Linked DNA regions of Rhizobium sp. N324. The protein of the gene in region 1 interacts with the protein of each later gene in a pairwise test. Links are inferred from orthologs where the notes say so. Each region holds a gene or a part of one and is shown on either strand. Other genes may lie near its edges. The genes, in order: ndk and ung.

Evidence for each region.
Region 2: the proteins of ndk (region 1) and ung interact in binary tests that used the Escherichia coli proteins (3 or more experiments, as listed by UniProt). The link is inferred for Rhizobium sp. N324 from one-to-one orthologs.

Annotation. Positions count from the first base shown.
Region 1 is NZ_CP013630.1:1,586,287-1,593,778, forward strand. Bases 2,308-5,157 are described here. They hold ndk (nucleoside-diphosphate kinase), read left to right. Parts: upstream 2,308-3,446; coding sequence 3,447-3,869; downstream 3,870-5,157. Other genes in these bases: AMK05_RS07610 (glutathione S-transferase family protein), read left to right, coding at 2,308-2,574; AMK05_RS07615 (hypothetical protein), read right to left, coding at 2,636-2,905; AMK05_RS07625 (hypothetical protein), read right to left, coding at 3,956-4,459; AMK05_RS07630 (CGNR zinc finger domain-containing protein), read right to left, coding at 4,456-5,001; AMK05_RS07635 (branched-chain amino acid ABC transporter permease), read left to right, coding at 5,067-5,157. Outside these bases: AMK05_RS07595 (ABC-F family ATP-binding cassette domain-containing protein), read right to left, coding at 1-3; AMK05_RS07605 (DinB family protein), read right to left, coding at 1,237-1,746; more of AMK05_RS07610, read left to right, coding at 1,885-2,307; more of AMK05_RS07635, read left to right, coding at 5,158-5,963; AMK05_RS07640 (molybdenum cofactor biosynthesis protein MoaE), read right to left, coding at 5,965-6,426; moaD (molybdopterin converting factor subunit 1), read right to left, coding at 6,685-6,939; pgsA (CDP-diacylglycerol--glycerol-3-phosphate 3-phosphatidyltransferase), read right to left, coding at 6,936-7,492. UniProt on the Escherichia coli protein: Major role in the synthesis of nucleoside triphosphates other than ATP. The ATP gamma phosphate is transferred to the NDP beta phosphate via a ping-pong mechanism, using a phosphorylated active-site intermediate.
Region 2 is NZ_CP013630.1:3,546,690-3,554,167, reverse strand. What follows is about bases 2,730-5,565. They hold ung (uracil-DNA glycosylase), read left to right. Parts: upstream 2,730-3,711; coding sequence 3,712-4,419; downstream 4,420-5,565. Other genes in these bases: AMK05_RS17050 (alpha/beta hydrolase), read left to right, coding at 5,494-5,565; AMK05_RS17055 (VOC family protein), read left to right, coding at 4,550-5,482; AMK05_RS17065 (phosphomannomutase), read right to left, coding at 2,730-3,476. Outside these bases: AMK05_RS17080 (endonuclease/exonuclease/phosphatase family protein), read left to right, coding at 1-137; AMK05_RS17075 (hypothetical protein), read right to left, coding at 152-457; AMK05_RS17070 (mannose-1-phosphate guanylyltransferase/mannose-6-phosphate isomerase), read right to left, coding at 587-2,014; more of AMK05_RS17065, read right to left, coding at 2,052-2,729; more of AMK05_RS17050, read left to right, coding at 5,566-6,099; AMK05_RS17045 (KTSC domain-containing protein), read right to left, coding at 6,180-6,431; AMK05_RS17040 (metallophosphoesterase), read left to right, coding at 7,030-7,478. UniProt on the Escherichia coli protein: Excises uracil residues from the DNA which can arise as a result of misincorporation of dUMP residues by DNA polymerase or due to deamination of cytosine.

The DNA.
Region 1 (7,492 bases):
CATGGCCGGCGTTTTGGCCGAAAGCGCCCGCCAAGGCAAGAGCTTGTCCGCTTCTCAGTGGCCGAAGGCTTGCACCGGCTGGCGGGGGTTGGTCTGCGCGGCGAGAAGCGCCACGCGGGCATTGGCCTGCAACTGTCCGGGCGTTGCCGCATCCGTGCTGAGGGCAACGCCGATCGAGATGGTCAGCCTGCCGCGATCGGCCCTGTCAGAGGTCGCGAAGACCAGATTGTCCTCGACGGAGGCGCGCAGGCGCTCGGCGATCGTCATCGCATCCTGCATGCCGACATTGGCAAACAGGAAAGCGAATTCGTCCGCCTCGGTGCGGGCGACGAAGTCGTTTTCTTGACCGACTTGCGGAAGAGGCCGGCGAGCTTTTTCAAGAGCTTGTTGCCGGCCTGGGTGCCGTATCTGTCGTTGAGATCCCTGAAATTGTCGATATCGACCATAACAAGCGCGCTGCCGGCGAACCCCCCTTCGCGCTCATAGAGGTCGGCGATCTCGCGGTTCAGCGCGATGCGGTTCGGAAGTCCGGTGATCCGGTCGGCGACGGCGGCCGACTGCATCGCCGAAATGCCCCGCTCCAACCTTTCCAGTTTCTTGATGTCGTCCTGCAGCTTATCCGCGATCTCCGTTTCCGCCGACAGCACCGTCGCCAGCGAGGCGGAGAGGTAGTCGATCTCGCCGAGGAAGGCGGTGAGGCTCTGGTTGTCGTTGCCGGAAACCGATTTCAAGATCGTGCCGCAGGCGCGTGCAAAGGCGTCTTTGTGCCGCAGCCCCTCGGCAAGCCTCTCCGCCACCTCGCGCAGCATCCGGCTCGCCTCGTTACGCGAGGTCTCGCCGGCCAGGCCGCAATGGCCGACAAGGCGGTATTTCAATCCGAGTGCGTCAAGCATCGCCTGTTGCGGCTGCGGCCCGAGTGCTGCGATATCCTGGGCAAGACCGGCATTGAGCCCGACGATCGCCTCGTGAAAAAGTTCGTAATTGCGCGGCAGCGCCGCAATGTTCAGCCGCGTCAGGTGCTGAGCGATCCTCTGAATGTCGGCCATAGGCGCCGGGTGCGCCGCCTCGCGCGGCACCAAAGCGTTTGCGCTTGCATTCTGCATGACGATCCCTCGCAGCCCGGCTTTTCCCTTCGTTCCGCTATGCCTGCAAGGCTTTAAGAGAGGCTGAATCTTTGGCTGGATTGCGTGCGCAACCGGCAAAGGCGGTTAATGCGGTCTTGATGATGAAGGCTGCCTACATCCACTCGCGGCCTTCGCTGCGCAGGAAGTAGATGAGATCGAGACTGAGGCTCGGCTTGCCGAGCGCCGTCAGCGTCATATGGCATTGGCCGCGATGATGGGTCTGGTGATTGAAGAGATGCGCAAGCGCCGGCTGCAATGGCTGGGTGATCTCGATCGGCTGCGTCACCGGCACATAGGTGAAATCGGCGGCAAGGCTTGCCTCGTCAAGCGTGCCCGTCCAGGCAATGATCCGCTCGTCCTCCGCCCTGCGTGCGACGGTAAGCGCATCCAGTTCTTCGTAGAGAACGGCATCCAGTGTCGCCGGCGCCTCGCCGGTGCCGGTGAAGCGCTTCATCCATATCCGGTCGGCGACGAGCAGATGATTGAGCGTGTGGTGCAGCGACCCGAAGAAGGCGCCGCGGTCGCTGCGGAATTCGGCGTCGCTGAGTTCGGCCGCCGCAGCGTAGATCTGGGCGTTGGCCCAGCGGTTATAGGCGGCAAACATCCTGTAATGTCGGAGCATTCGGTCCCCCTGTCGTGATTACGGCAGTCTAGCCAGTTTCCCGAGAAATCCGAGTGATGGCGCCATGAAATTTCCTGATTTGATCGCAGGCTTTTTCTGTCGTGGAATGCACTGCGTTTCGATCTCGAAAGGACTGTCATGACCAGAGCCCTCTATTCCCTGTGCGGTGCCGACAAGCAGCACTTCTTCTCGCCTCATTGCTGGAAGGCGGTGATGGCGCTGGCGCATAAGGGGCTCGATTTCGAGGAGATCCCGACGACCTATAGCCGCATCCGCGCGATCGGCGGCGGCGTCTCGCAGACCGTGCCCGTTCTCGACGATAACGGCCGGCTGATCCCCGACAGTTTCTCCATCGCTCTCTATCTGGAGGAGGCCTATCCCGAGCGGCCGTCGCTGTTTGGTGGGGAGGGCGGCAAAGCGCTGTCGCGCATGGTCGAGGGCTATTCGCAGATGATCATCCATCCGGCGATCATGCGGATTGCTCTTCTCGAAATTCACGCCAACCTCGACGAGGAAGACAAGGCCTATTTCCGCGAAAGCCGCGAAGCGCGTCTCGGCAAGCCGCTTGAAGTCGTTGCTGCCGACAGCGAGGCGGAGAAAGCCGCCTTCGGCGCCAAGCTCGAGCCGCTCCGGCATATGCTGAAATTTCAGCCCTTCATCGGCGGGCAGACGCCGCTGTTTGCCGATTATATCGTCTTCGGCGCGCTGCAATGGCTGCGCGTCTGCGCCGGTCTCGCCATGCTGGCCGCCGACGATCCCGTCCTGGGCTGGTTCGAACGCTGCCTCGATCTCCATCAAAGCCGCGGCCGGACTGCAACAGCGGCGTGAAATTGCCGCGGGGGCTAGCTGGCGTTCAGGTGCCGCCCCATTACCAAGGCGGATCTGGGCGTTAACGCAGCGGGCTAGGTTTTCCGAAGACGCGGCCGACCATCGACGCGATCGCATTTGCTGCCGAAGCGAACATGGAAGGCTTTGGCACGATGGGCGGCAGGCCCATTTCCAAGCGCTGCCGAGGCGTCAGCGATACCGTATCGACGAGGGTCCACGCATCGCCGGTGGCAACATCGATCAACCCAAGATCTGCGGCCGCTTTGACTGCGTCATCATCCGCGAGGCCGACACCGGAAACATAGCCTCCTTCTGCAGCAACAGTGGTCAAAAGCGTATCGATTTCCCGTGAATATGACACCTTGCGCCCCCCCCAGCACCTCACAACCCTGCGCACCGAGTAACAGGTTGTGAAATGCTCGTAAATCGCCTGTAACGTTGGTCATGGAAAGAGACCAAAAATGGTCCGTCAGGTTACGTTTTGCTTATCACTGTCCTCAGGCCATTTGCCGTATCCAAAAACTTGAGAGAAGCGAACTTCAATTCAGGTTCTACAAAATGTCGTCCGACCTTGGTTTGGTTTAAATAACATCGGCGACAGGTATAATTTCTTATTTGGAAGATTTTTATGCTTAATGAGTAAGAAGAGAGTTTTGGTTATTTCAAACACTCAGGACTTGTTGTCTTTCGGCCATTCGATATTGCGTGAAGCGCCATTCGAGTGTGCGCACTGCAGCTACGCAAGCCTCGATCGTCGCCAAACCCGCAACAGCACTGTGACAGCGGCGTGAAATTGCCGCCGACCCCTTGTTTTCGGGCGTTGGGGCGGGTAAAGACCGCCCACTTTTCCCGAGAAAACAGAGGATTTGACTATGGCGATTGAACGCACCTTCTCGATGATCAAGCCGGATGCAACCAAGCGCAACCTGACGGGCGCCATCACCAAGATGCTCGAAGATGCCGGCCTGCGCGTCGTCGCCTCCAAGCGCGTCTGGATGAGCCGTCGCGAAGCCGAAGGCTTCTATGCCGTTCACAAGGATCGCCCCTTCTTCGGCGAACTCGTCGAAGGCATGACCTCCGGCCCGACCGTCGTTCAGGTTCTGGAAGGCGAAGGCGCCATCCTCAAGAACCGCGAGATCATGGGCGCGACCAACCCGGCAAACGCTGACGAAGGCACGATCCGCAAGGTTCATGCCCTGTCGATCGGCGAAAACTCCGTTCACGGTTCGGATGCTCCGGAAACGGCTGCTCAGGAAATCAAGTACTGGTTCTCCGATACCGAAGTCGTCGGCTGAGGCTGCGCTTCGGCATTGGCTCGCAATGCCTTGAATTGACTCTCGAAAGCCGGGGCCTCGCTCCGGCTTTTTCTATGCCGGCATTTTTATGCCGGGCACTTGTCGGTATTGGAAAAATCGACGCTGCCGTCCGGCTTGAAGACCTCAGGGTTCTTGTCATAAAGCGCACCAACGACGAGCGGCTTGCTCGGCAGCACGGTCTGATCCAGGTCGGATCGGAACTGCGTCTTCAATTCCTGCAGCACCTTGCCGTCCTTGTCGACCAGCCGGACATTCACTGCATAGGGTCGGTCCTTGCGTACGCAGTGCAGGTTTTGGCTCTGCAGCGCGATCTTGTCGTCGATCGGATAGATTTTCTGGTTCAGCACCAGCGGTTCGCCGCCTTGAGGATTTTCGAATTCGGCGATGATGACCGAACCGTCAGGGATGGGCCCGGTCTTTTTCAGCGTCAGCAGATAGGTGGCGCTCGCCACCCGATAGTTGAAGACGAAGAGGTGGCCGGTGACTTCGACCAGGTTTTCGGCCTGACGCTGGCAGGCGGACAGCAGGAGGCCGATTGCCGCCGCTGTGACGATCAGATGTTTCCTCATGGGATTTCCTCCTTCTTGCGACGATAATGCCGGTTCGCCTTGGCGCGGTTGCCGCAGACCGCCATGTCGCACCAGGCCCGGCTCCTGTTCTTGCTGCGGTCGATGAACAGCCAGCCGCAATTGCCGCAGATTTTCATCCGCTCCGGATCCGGCATGGCAATCAGCCGCAGCACCGAATGGGCGGTCGCCGCGACCAGGCTGCCGGGGCTTGCCTCGCGCAGCACCTTTGCCAGCGCGTCCAGCAGTCCGGCCAGCAATTGGTCGTCGCCGCCATCCAGTATACGCTTGCGGAAATAGCGGTCGATTGCTTCCCGCAGCGCGATGAAATCTGCCTCGTTTTCCCTGGACACCGGGGCGATATCGCCGAAGAGGGCCCGCTCGGCGCAGAATTCGGCAGCGGCGCGCGGAAAATCCCGCATCTGGTCCCGGGCCGCGAAGCGGTCGATCCGCCGCGCCGCATCGTGGCGCAGCACGACGCTATTGGCGACGTCGAGCGCCAGCGCGCCTCCGGCAAAGCGGTGAGGGGTCCAGGAAAAGCTCATGATGAAATTATAACTGGTGAAGTCAGTTTTACCAGTTATAAGTTTGGCGACGCGGAGTGTCTGGGATGGCCTATCTTCTGCAACAGTTGGCGAATGCGGTTCCGCTCGCGGCCCTCTATGCTGCGCTCGCTTTCGGCTATTCCGTCGCCTTCGGCGTGACCAAGCGGGCCGACATCACCTATGGGGCGATCTTCGCCTTCGCAGGGCAGATCCTGCTGCTCTTCACCGAACTCGCCTATGTCAAGTTCTGGCTGGTGCTGCCAGCGGCCCTTGCCGTCGGCGCCGGCGCTGCGATCGTCTACTCGTTGGCAGCGGGCCTGTGGATCGGCCGCTCGATCATGCTGCCGCTCGTCAGAAAATCCCCGAATACGGTGATTGTCGCCGCCCTCGGCATCATGATCGTGCTGATGGAAACCGCCCGGCTCGCCGCCGATACCCGCGCCATCTGGCTGCCGCCCTTCCTGAACGGTACGGTCGTGTTCTGGAGCGACGGCCCGTTCAAGGTGACGCTGACTTATATCCAACTGATCGATACCGCGCTGATGGCGGCGATCGTCGCCGTGGGGACGCTAATCCTCAGGCGCACGGCCTGGGGCCGCGTCTGGCGCGCCGTCACCGACGATCCGCTGGCCGCCGAACTCTGCGGTACCAGCGCCGACCGCGTTTTTCTCGCCGCTTATGCGGCAGCCGCCCTCGTCGCCACGATCTGCGGCATCCTCGCCACTTTCTATTACGGCTCGATGGATTTCGGCGCCGGCCTGATGTTCGGGCTTAAAGTGCTGCTGATATCAGCCGTCGGCGGCTATTCCGACCCGCTGCGCTCGGCCGGCGGTGCTGCCGGGCTTGCCGTCGTCGAAACCCTATGGGGCGCCTACGGCCCCTTCGTCTGGCGCGATCTCGTCATCTTCTCACTGCTCGTCCTGCTCTTGGTCATGAGCCGCAGGGAGCGCGTCGTGCTATAAGTCACTTCCACTTGTCGCGCGCCGCATCGTCGGCGTCTTTCGCCGCGACCCAGTCGCCGGCGCCGCCATCCCTAGCGTGCTCCTTCTTCCAGAAAGGGGCCGCGGTCTTCAGGAAATCCATGACGAAATTGGCCCCGTCGAACGCCGCCTGCCGGTGCGGCGCGGCCGCGACGACGAGCACGATATTCTCGCCCACGGCGATCTTGCCGTAACGGTGGATGGCGGTCAGCCCGAGCAGCCCGAAACGGACAATGGCGAGTTCGCCGATGCGCGCCATCTCGGCTTCGGCCATGCCGGGGTAATGTTCGAGTTCGAGCGCCGCAAGTGTGCCGCCGTCATCGCGGCAGAGGCCGGAAAAGGTGACGACAGCGCCGATGCCGGGTTTGCCGTTGGAGAGGAGGTCGACCTCGGCTTGCAGGTCGAAGTCCTCATGCTGGACGCGGATGGTGGGGGTAACGGTCACAGCGAGATCCTCCGCTGCTTTGATGCAGCTGCAAAGAATACCGAAACGCTGTGCCGTGGAAACCCCCCTCTGGCCTGCCGGCCATCTCCCCCACAGGTGGGGAGATCACAAGTGGCACGACCTTCTTGCCCCCTTACCGTTCCGCCCGGCTGAAACGTTGATTGTTTGAGCGAGCCGGCACTCCCAGCCAATCTCCCCACCTGTGGGGGAGATGCCCGGCAGGGCAGAGGGGGGCGATCTGGCACGGCCGTCACCGCATTACCCCCCCGTCATCGGCGGAAATATCCCGATCTCCCGCGCGCCTGCTATCGGCTCGTCATGCTCGACATGCTCCATGTCGAGCGCCACGCGGATCACGTCCGGATATTGAAGTGCCGCCTCATATTCTTCGCCCAGCGTCTTCAAATGATTCAGAAGATCGGCGACGGTGACGACGGAGGAGGGGAGGTCGATTTCCTCCTCGTCCTTGCCGATGCGCTCGCGCACCCATGCGAAATAGACAAGCCGCGTCATTCCTCGTCATCCACGATATGTTTCAGCCCGGCGCGGAAATAGTCATAGCCGGTATAGATGGTCAGCAATGCGGCGATCCATAAGAGCGCGATGCCGGTCTGCGTCGTATAGGGGAAAATCTCGTCGCCGGCAGGACCCGCGAGCAGGAAGGCGATGGCGACGAGCTGCAGCGTCGTCTTCCATTTGGCGATCCGCGTCACCGGCACGCTGACCTTCAGCGCCGCCAGATATTCGCGCAGGCCGGACACGAGGATTTCGCGGCAGAGAATGGTGATCGCCGCCCAGATCGACCAGCCGGCAATCGTCTGGTCGGCTGCGACCAGGAGCAGGATCGAGGCCACCAGCAGCTTGTCGGCGATCGGGTCGAGCATGCGGCCGATATTCGACGTCTGGTTCCAAATGCGCGCGAGATAGCCGTCGAGGAAATCGGTGATCGAGGCGATGACGAAGATCCACAGCGCCACCCAGCGCGCCGTGTTGCTGATCGACAGCCTGCCTTCGATGAAGAAGCAGAGAACGATCAGCGGCACGGCGAGGATACGGCCGTAGGTCA
Region 2 (7,478 bases), 2.0 Mb from region 1 along the record:
TCGACCATATATTTGTGCGCCCGCCGCTTCATCTGACATCGCTGAGACGTCTCGATGACAATCTTGGCTCTAACCATTCCGGTCTGATCGCCGAATTCGTTCTCGACAGGGACGGTGAACCTGCACCGGCAGAATAGGCTGCCGGGCAAAGTCAAAATTTCGTCCTGCCGCCTTTCTTGTCGATCATCTGAAATTTCTCGCCGTCGGTCTTCACGCTGACGCAGTCGGTCGACTTGTTGGGAAACCGGACGCACACCTGGCCATTGGTTATTTTGTAGCCATTCCTGTTGCCCTGGCGATATTCGTAACCGTTGCTGCTTTCTTTCAGCTCCGACGTGCCCGGCAGATGCTCGCGGATTTCAGCCTCGCTTGCGGTCCGCATCTTTCCGGGTTCGGCCAACGCCATTCCCGGTGCCATGATCGCAAGAAGTCCGGCGAGGGCGGGCAAGATACGCATCAAGGAATCTCCGGTCATGACTTTCGGTACATCCATTCTACGAGATTTCCGATAGCGAGTTCAACAGCGATGGCGGTCGCGCCGGAAAAGGCGGCCCATTGTTCGGGACCGGCCAGTCCGGCGGCGACGTTACGTTCTTCCGAATTCATCGACGATGCGGATGATGTCGTCCTCGCCGAGATAGGAGCCCGTCTGCACCTCGATGAGCTCGAGGACGATCTTGCCGGGATTGGCGAGACGGTGGACTTCGCCGAGCGGGATATAGACGCTTTCGTTCTCGCGCAGCATTCGCACGGTCTCGCCGACCGTCACCTCGGCCGTTCCCTTGACGACGACCCAGTGTTCGGAGCGATGGTGGTGTTTCTGCAGCGAAAGCTTCTTGCCCGGGGTCACGAAGATGCGCTTCACCTGGAAACGATCGCCGTTGAAGATCGAGGTATAGCCGCCCCAGGGCCGATAGGATGTCGGGTGGGTTTCGGTGAATTTCGCCGTCGCCGACGAAGAGGCCAGCATCTTGACCAATTGCCCGACATTCTGGCTGTCTTTGAGCGGTCCGACATAGACGGCGTCCTCGCTGGCGATAACGGCGACATCCTCCATGCCCTGGACGGCAAGATGCACGCCGTGGGTCATTACCAGCGAGTTGCGGGTATTGACGACGGTGGTGTTTGCAGCGGCGACATTGCCGTTGTCGTCGCGGGCGCCTGATTTCCAGACAGCATCCCAGCTTCCCATATCAGACCATTTGAACGGCGAGGGGACCACGGCGGCCTTGGAAGTCTTTTCCATGATCGCGTAGTCGATGGAGATATCGGGGCTCTTGGCGAAATGATCGGCGTCGAGGCGGGTAAAGTCGAGGTCGCGGCTTGCCTTGGAAACGGCCTTGCTCGCCGCCTTCAGCACATCCGGCGCATATTCCTGCAGTTCGGCGATGAGCTCCGCCACCGGGAACATGAAGATGCCGGAGTTCCAGTAGAAGCCGCCGTCGGCGAGCATTTTCTCGGCCTTTTCCAATGCCGGTTTTTCCACAAAACGGCTGACCTTATGGGCGCCGTTTTCGAGCGCATCGCCGATTTCGATATAGCCGTAACCGGTGGCAGGCTCGGTCGGGCTGATGCCGAAAGTGACGAGCTTGCCATCGGCTGCGGCATTTCGGGCGATGCGGATGCAATCGAAATAGCTCGCGTCGGCGAGGATCTCGTGATCGGAGGCGAGCATCTGGATGATGGTATCCTTGCCGAAAAGCTCGGCAGCATGGGTGGCGGCGGCGGCCACCGCTGCGGCGGTGTTGCGGGCGACCGGTTCGAGCAGCACGGCGGCGAGCGGGACAGCCAGCGCGCGGGCCTGCTCGGCAACGAGGAAGCGAAATTCCTCATTGGTGACGACGATCGGCGCTTCATAGAGCTCCGGGTTGGAAACACGTTCGAGCGTATCCTGAAACAGCGTCTTGTTGCCGACGAACTGGATGAACTGTTTCGGGGCGGTGGCACGGGAAAGCGGCCAGAGCCGCGTGCCTTTGCCGCCGGCCATGATCACGGGAACGATTTTCTGCGTCATAGGCGGGTTCCTTGAAAAAAGCTTGTTCGTGGCATGTTTAGCGGGCGTCTGCCCAGTCCGTTATTCGGGCGAGCCCCGTCTTCAGCAGATCCAGGGCTGCGGCTTCACTCCCTGCTTCGACGTAGCAGCGCATTTCCGGCGCATTGCCGGAGGGGCGGAAATGAATGATCCTGCCGTCTTTCAGCGTCACACGCAGGCCGTCGATATCGGATTTCGCCGCCACCTCGCCGATCGGCTGCAGGAAGGCGCCAAGATTTTCATCGGAGCTGCGCAGATGCGCCATCAGCGCAGCACTCGTCTCCACCGGGAAATTCTCCAGGCGATCGGCGCCGGCGAAGGGCAGATGATAGGAGGCGGCAACGGCCGAAAGCGGCTGCCGGCGAGCGGCGGCGAGCGACAGGATCGCAAGAATGGGGAGAAAACAATCGCGCGTCGGCAAGGCGCGCACGGATCCGCCGTTAATATCGAAAAGGGTTGCGGTCAGCAGCCCGCCATTGGCCTCAAAGCCCATGACGTGATCCTTGCCGGCTGCCACGGCCTCTTCCATGCCTGATATGACGAAGGGCGAGCCGACGCGGGTGCGCCTGACGGCGAAAGAGCCCGCGGCCTCGATGCCGGAATTTGAAGTAACAGGTGTCACGACCGTGCCGGCACGGAGAAAATTGGCTGCGACAAGGCCGAGAAGGTCGCCGCGCAGCGGCGTGCCGGTTTCGTCTGCGACCAGCGGGCGGTCGCCGTCGCCATCGGTCGAGACAATCGCATCGAACTTGTGCTCGGACACCCAGCGCTTCATCAGCGCGACCGTCTCGTCGGAAACGGCTTCGGTGTCGACGGGAATGAAACTCTCCGAACGGCCGAGAGCGGTGATCTCGGCGCCGTAATGGGCGAGAACGTCAACCAGCAGGTCGCGGGCGACGGTGCTGTGCTGGTAGACGCCGATCTTCATGCCGGATAGCGCGCCTTGCGGCAGCAGGGCGGCATTGCGTTGGAAAAAGAGCTGCCGGCAGATCGCCTGATGATCTTCGGTCTGGGCCGGCGCCTCTGTAACGGGCTCGCCTGTTCGGTCGATCTCGGCCGCAAATGCGGTGATCTCGGCCTCGTCCGATTTGTCGATCTCGCCGTCCGGGCGATAGAACTTGATGCCGTTGCGGTCTGCCGGAATATGCGAGCCCGTCACCATCAGGCATGCAGCGTTGCTGTCGAGGCCATAAAGGGCAAGAGCTGGCGTCGGGACGTTGCCGCAGTCCAATACCCGGAAACCGAGCGCGGCGAGTGCGCCGGCGCAATTTCCCGAGATATCGGGGCTCGAATCGCGAAAATCGCGGCCGATCAGAATGGCATCTCCGACCTCAGCCTTGCCGGTCTGCAGCAGATATTTTCCGAACGCGGTTGCATAAAGCGCAGAGGCGCGTCCCTTGAGATCCACTGAAAGTCCGCGAAGGCCGCTCGTGCCGAATTTCATCTGAAGACATGTCCCCGGTTTATCATCACGGTTCTACTCAGGCCGCCTGCCGGCGTAAATACCGAAGCCGTCATATAGTTAAACACGGACGACCGTGTCTCGGAAGCCTCTCGCAATCCTCTCTCGTCTATCCCAAAGGCGTAGACGCATTGCAGAGCCGGCAGCCATTACAGCGTAGATCGATTTTGTTAGAACCGTGTGTCCGTTGTTTCGTCATATGCGAAGGGTTTGCTCGATGAGCGATACGTCAATCAATCTCGAAGAGAGCTGGAAAGCCGCCTTGGCGACGGAGTTCTCGAGCCCCTATATGCAGCAGCTAAAATCCTTTCTGGTCACGCAGAAGCAGGTCGGCAAGCGGATTTTCCCCCGGGGCAGCGAGTATTTCCGCGCCCTCGACCTGACGCCGATCTCCAGCGTCAAGGTCGTCATTCTTGGCCAGGACCCCTATCACGGGCTGGGGCAGGCACACGGGTTGTGCTTCAGCGTGCGGCCGGGCGTTCGCATCCCGCCCTCCCTCGTCAATATCTATAAGGAGATGCAGACGGACCTCGGCCTAGCGCCGGCGCGCCACGGTTTTCTCGAACATTGGGCAAGACAGGGCGTGCTGTTGCTGAACAGCGTGCTGACCGTCGAGGAAGGACAGGCGGCTGCGCACCAGGGCAAGGGATGGGAGCGCTTCACCGACGCGGTTATCCGCAAAGTCAACGACGAGTGCGAATCCGTCGTCTTCATGCTCTGGGGCTCCTATGCCCAGCGCAAGGCGACTTTTGTCGATACGACGCGGCATCTCGTGCTCAAGGCGCCGCATCCTTCGCCGCTTTCGGCCCATAACGGATTTTTCGGCTGCGGACATTTTTCGAAGGCGAATAATTTCCTGCAGTCACGCGGGCGCGCGCCGATCGACTGGCAATTGCCGGCCGATCCCCAAGACATCGACTTGTGAACGTCAACGCATCTTCGTTCACTAAAAGAAGACAATGCGTTTTGATCTGGGGGTCTGTTCCCATGGAGGTTCAGCGCGCATCTTAGCCTCATCGAAAGCCCGCGAATTGCGGGCAAGAAAGGGGTTTCACATGCTTGATCAGATCAAGGGTTTGCACCACGTCACGTCGATGGCGGAGGACGCCCGGACCAACAATCAGTTCTTCACCAATGCGCTTGGCCTGCGCCGCGTCAAGAAGACCGTCAATTTCGACGCGCCTGACGTCTATCACCTTTATTATGGTGACGAGACCGGTGCGCCCGGCACGGTCATGACCTATTTCCCGTTTCCGAAGATGGCGCAGGGCCGTCCCGGCACCGGCGAGGTCGGCACGACGGTGTTTTCCGTTCCGCAGGGTTCGCTCGGCTTCTGGAGCGATCGTTTCAGCACGTTGAATATCGGCGGGCTGAAGGACGAGGAAAGTTTTGGCGAGAAGCGCCTGAATTTTTCCGGTCCCGACGGCGACGGCTTTGCGCTCGTCGAGGTCAAGGACGATGCCCGCCAGGCCTGGACCCATGGCGGCATCAGCGAGGACCACGCCATTCGCGGCTTCCATTCCGTTGCCATGCGCCTGCGGGATGAAGGCGCCACCGCCGAACTCCTGACATTCATGGGCTACGAGGTCGCCGAGGAACGGGATGGCGTCAAGCGGCTGATCAAGCCTGACGGCAACGGCGCGCATCTCATCGATCTGGAGACCATGCCGAACATTGCCCGCGCGCTTCCCGGCGCCGGCTCCGTCCACCACGTCGCCTTCGCCGTGGAAAACCGCGAGAAGCAGCTCGAAGTGCGCAAGGCGCTGATGGACACCGGCTATCAGGTGACACCGGTGATCGACCGCGATTATTTCTGGGCAATCTATTTCCGCACGCCGGGCGGCGTGCTGTTCGAAGTCGCGACCAATGAGCCGGGCTTTAACCGCGACGAGGATACGGCCCATCTCGGCGAAGCCCTGAAGCTGCCGCAGCAGCACGCCCATCTTCGCGCGCTGCTCGAGCAACACCTGCAGCCGCTCGAGGCGTAAGGAGAGGCGATATGACCGACACTGGATATGTGCACCGGCTGCATGCCGGTGCACCCGACAAACCCATCCTGCTGGTACTGCACGGCACCGGCGGCGACGAAAACCAGTTTTTCGATTTCGGCCGGCGCCTGCTGCCCGAAGCGACGATTTTGTCGCCGCGCGGCGACGTTTTTGAACATGGCGCGGCGCGGTTCTTCCGGCGCACCGGGGAGGGGGTCTACGACATGGCCGATCTTTCCCGGGCAACGGAGAAGATGGCCGCCTATGTCACGGCTTTGGCTGGCAAGCATCAGGCTTCCCAGGTTCTTGGCCTCGGTTTTTCGAATGGCGCAAACATTCTTGCCAATGTGCTGATCGAGAAGGGGATCTTCGATGCCGCTGTTCTGATGCACCCGCTCATTCCGTTTCAGCCTGAAGCCCAGGCAACTCTGGCGGGGAGAAAGGTGCTGGTGACGGCCGGCCAGCGGGATCCGATCGCCCCCGTCTCGGTGACCGAGGCGCTGTCGGAGCATCTGAAAAATCGCGGCGCTGATGTCAGGACGGTCTGGCATCCGGGTGGCCATGAGATTGCGCCGCTCGAGATCGATGCAGTTCGCGATTTCTTCAGTGGCTATTGATGGAAGAGGCCGCCGGTCGGTGGCGCCGAGATGCGGGACGGTGAATGCCGGTCCCGCATCTCGGCTGAAATGATGGATCGCTAGGGGCGGGGAGGATATTTGCCTCTGATTGCCGTCATATAAAAATTTCCCGGGGATTCCGCCATCGTCAAGCCGACGACGACGCCCTTGGGGACACCTTCATATTCCCGCCTTTGACCGTTTGTCAGATAGACCCGTAGATGCCGGCTGTCTTCGTCGTAGGTGATCGCCTCGATAAGTTTCGAATCAACCGCAGTTTCCACTTTGCACCCCGCAGTTTTGGATCTGAGATTTCCGGTGAGGAATGTCATTCACGCTCGCAATACGCCATCATCATGCGCCGCCGCAGTAGCGTCAAGCATGATAAGCTTAAGCGTTCATTTTTTTCTCTTGGCTCTCGCTATAGTTGATTTATGCAGCTTTTTGGGAGGTGTCGCCTGTGGAAACTCGATTGCCGCAAATTCTCCAGCTCGGAGAACTGGCGACTGACACAGCCGCGGAGCGAACGAATAACATGGTTTAACGCCGAATTAACCCTCATCTACCAAAATACAGCGCAATATTAACCGTGATGCGCTTGCGAAATGACCGAATACAAATTGCCGTTTCTCGCAACGTAATTTCACGGTCGCGGGAACGTTGCATGTAAAGCTCCCTGCACGTGAAGGCGAGGATCAGGTGATTCGATGTCGCTTGGGAGGGGACCGTGCCGGCAGCTATCGGCGACGCTGGGAAAGGGGCTGTCGGTTCACCGCGACGTCCGCACAGTTCTTCACGCCGGGTGGGTTACAATTTCGACAAGGCCGTGATCAGGCCAACTTCTTTTTGAACACTGCGGCTCATGCCTATGCAGGGATGGGCAGGAAACGGAGCTTTTCCGATTGCCTCACATGCTGTCGGATCTCATAAATGGGTTACATGTTTAACTATCTCGGGCCGTGGCGACAACAGATACCGATACTGGCTGGTAGCCGCAAAGGACGCGCCCGGCTGACCTTTGCCGAAGGCGAATTCGCTGCGGTCTATGCAATGAGCGATATTCACGGATGTTACAACGAACTCGTCGAGGCGCATCGCCGCATCGAGGAGGATGCCGCGCGCATTCCGGGGCCGAAGCTGATCGTCATGCTCGGCGATTATGTCGACCGCGGGCCTGACTCGAGTGCGGTGCTGGAATTCCTCAGCAAGAGCCCGCCGCCGGGATTTCAGCGTTTCGCTCTCTGCGGCAATCATGACGCGGAACTGGCGAAGCTCTACCGCAAACCGGCGCACATTCTTGAATGGCTCGGCTTTGCCGGGACGGAGACGTTGCGCTCATACGGTATCGATATCGAGCATCTGCTGCAGTCTGCGGCTGG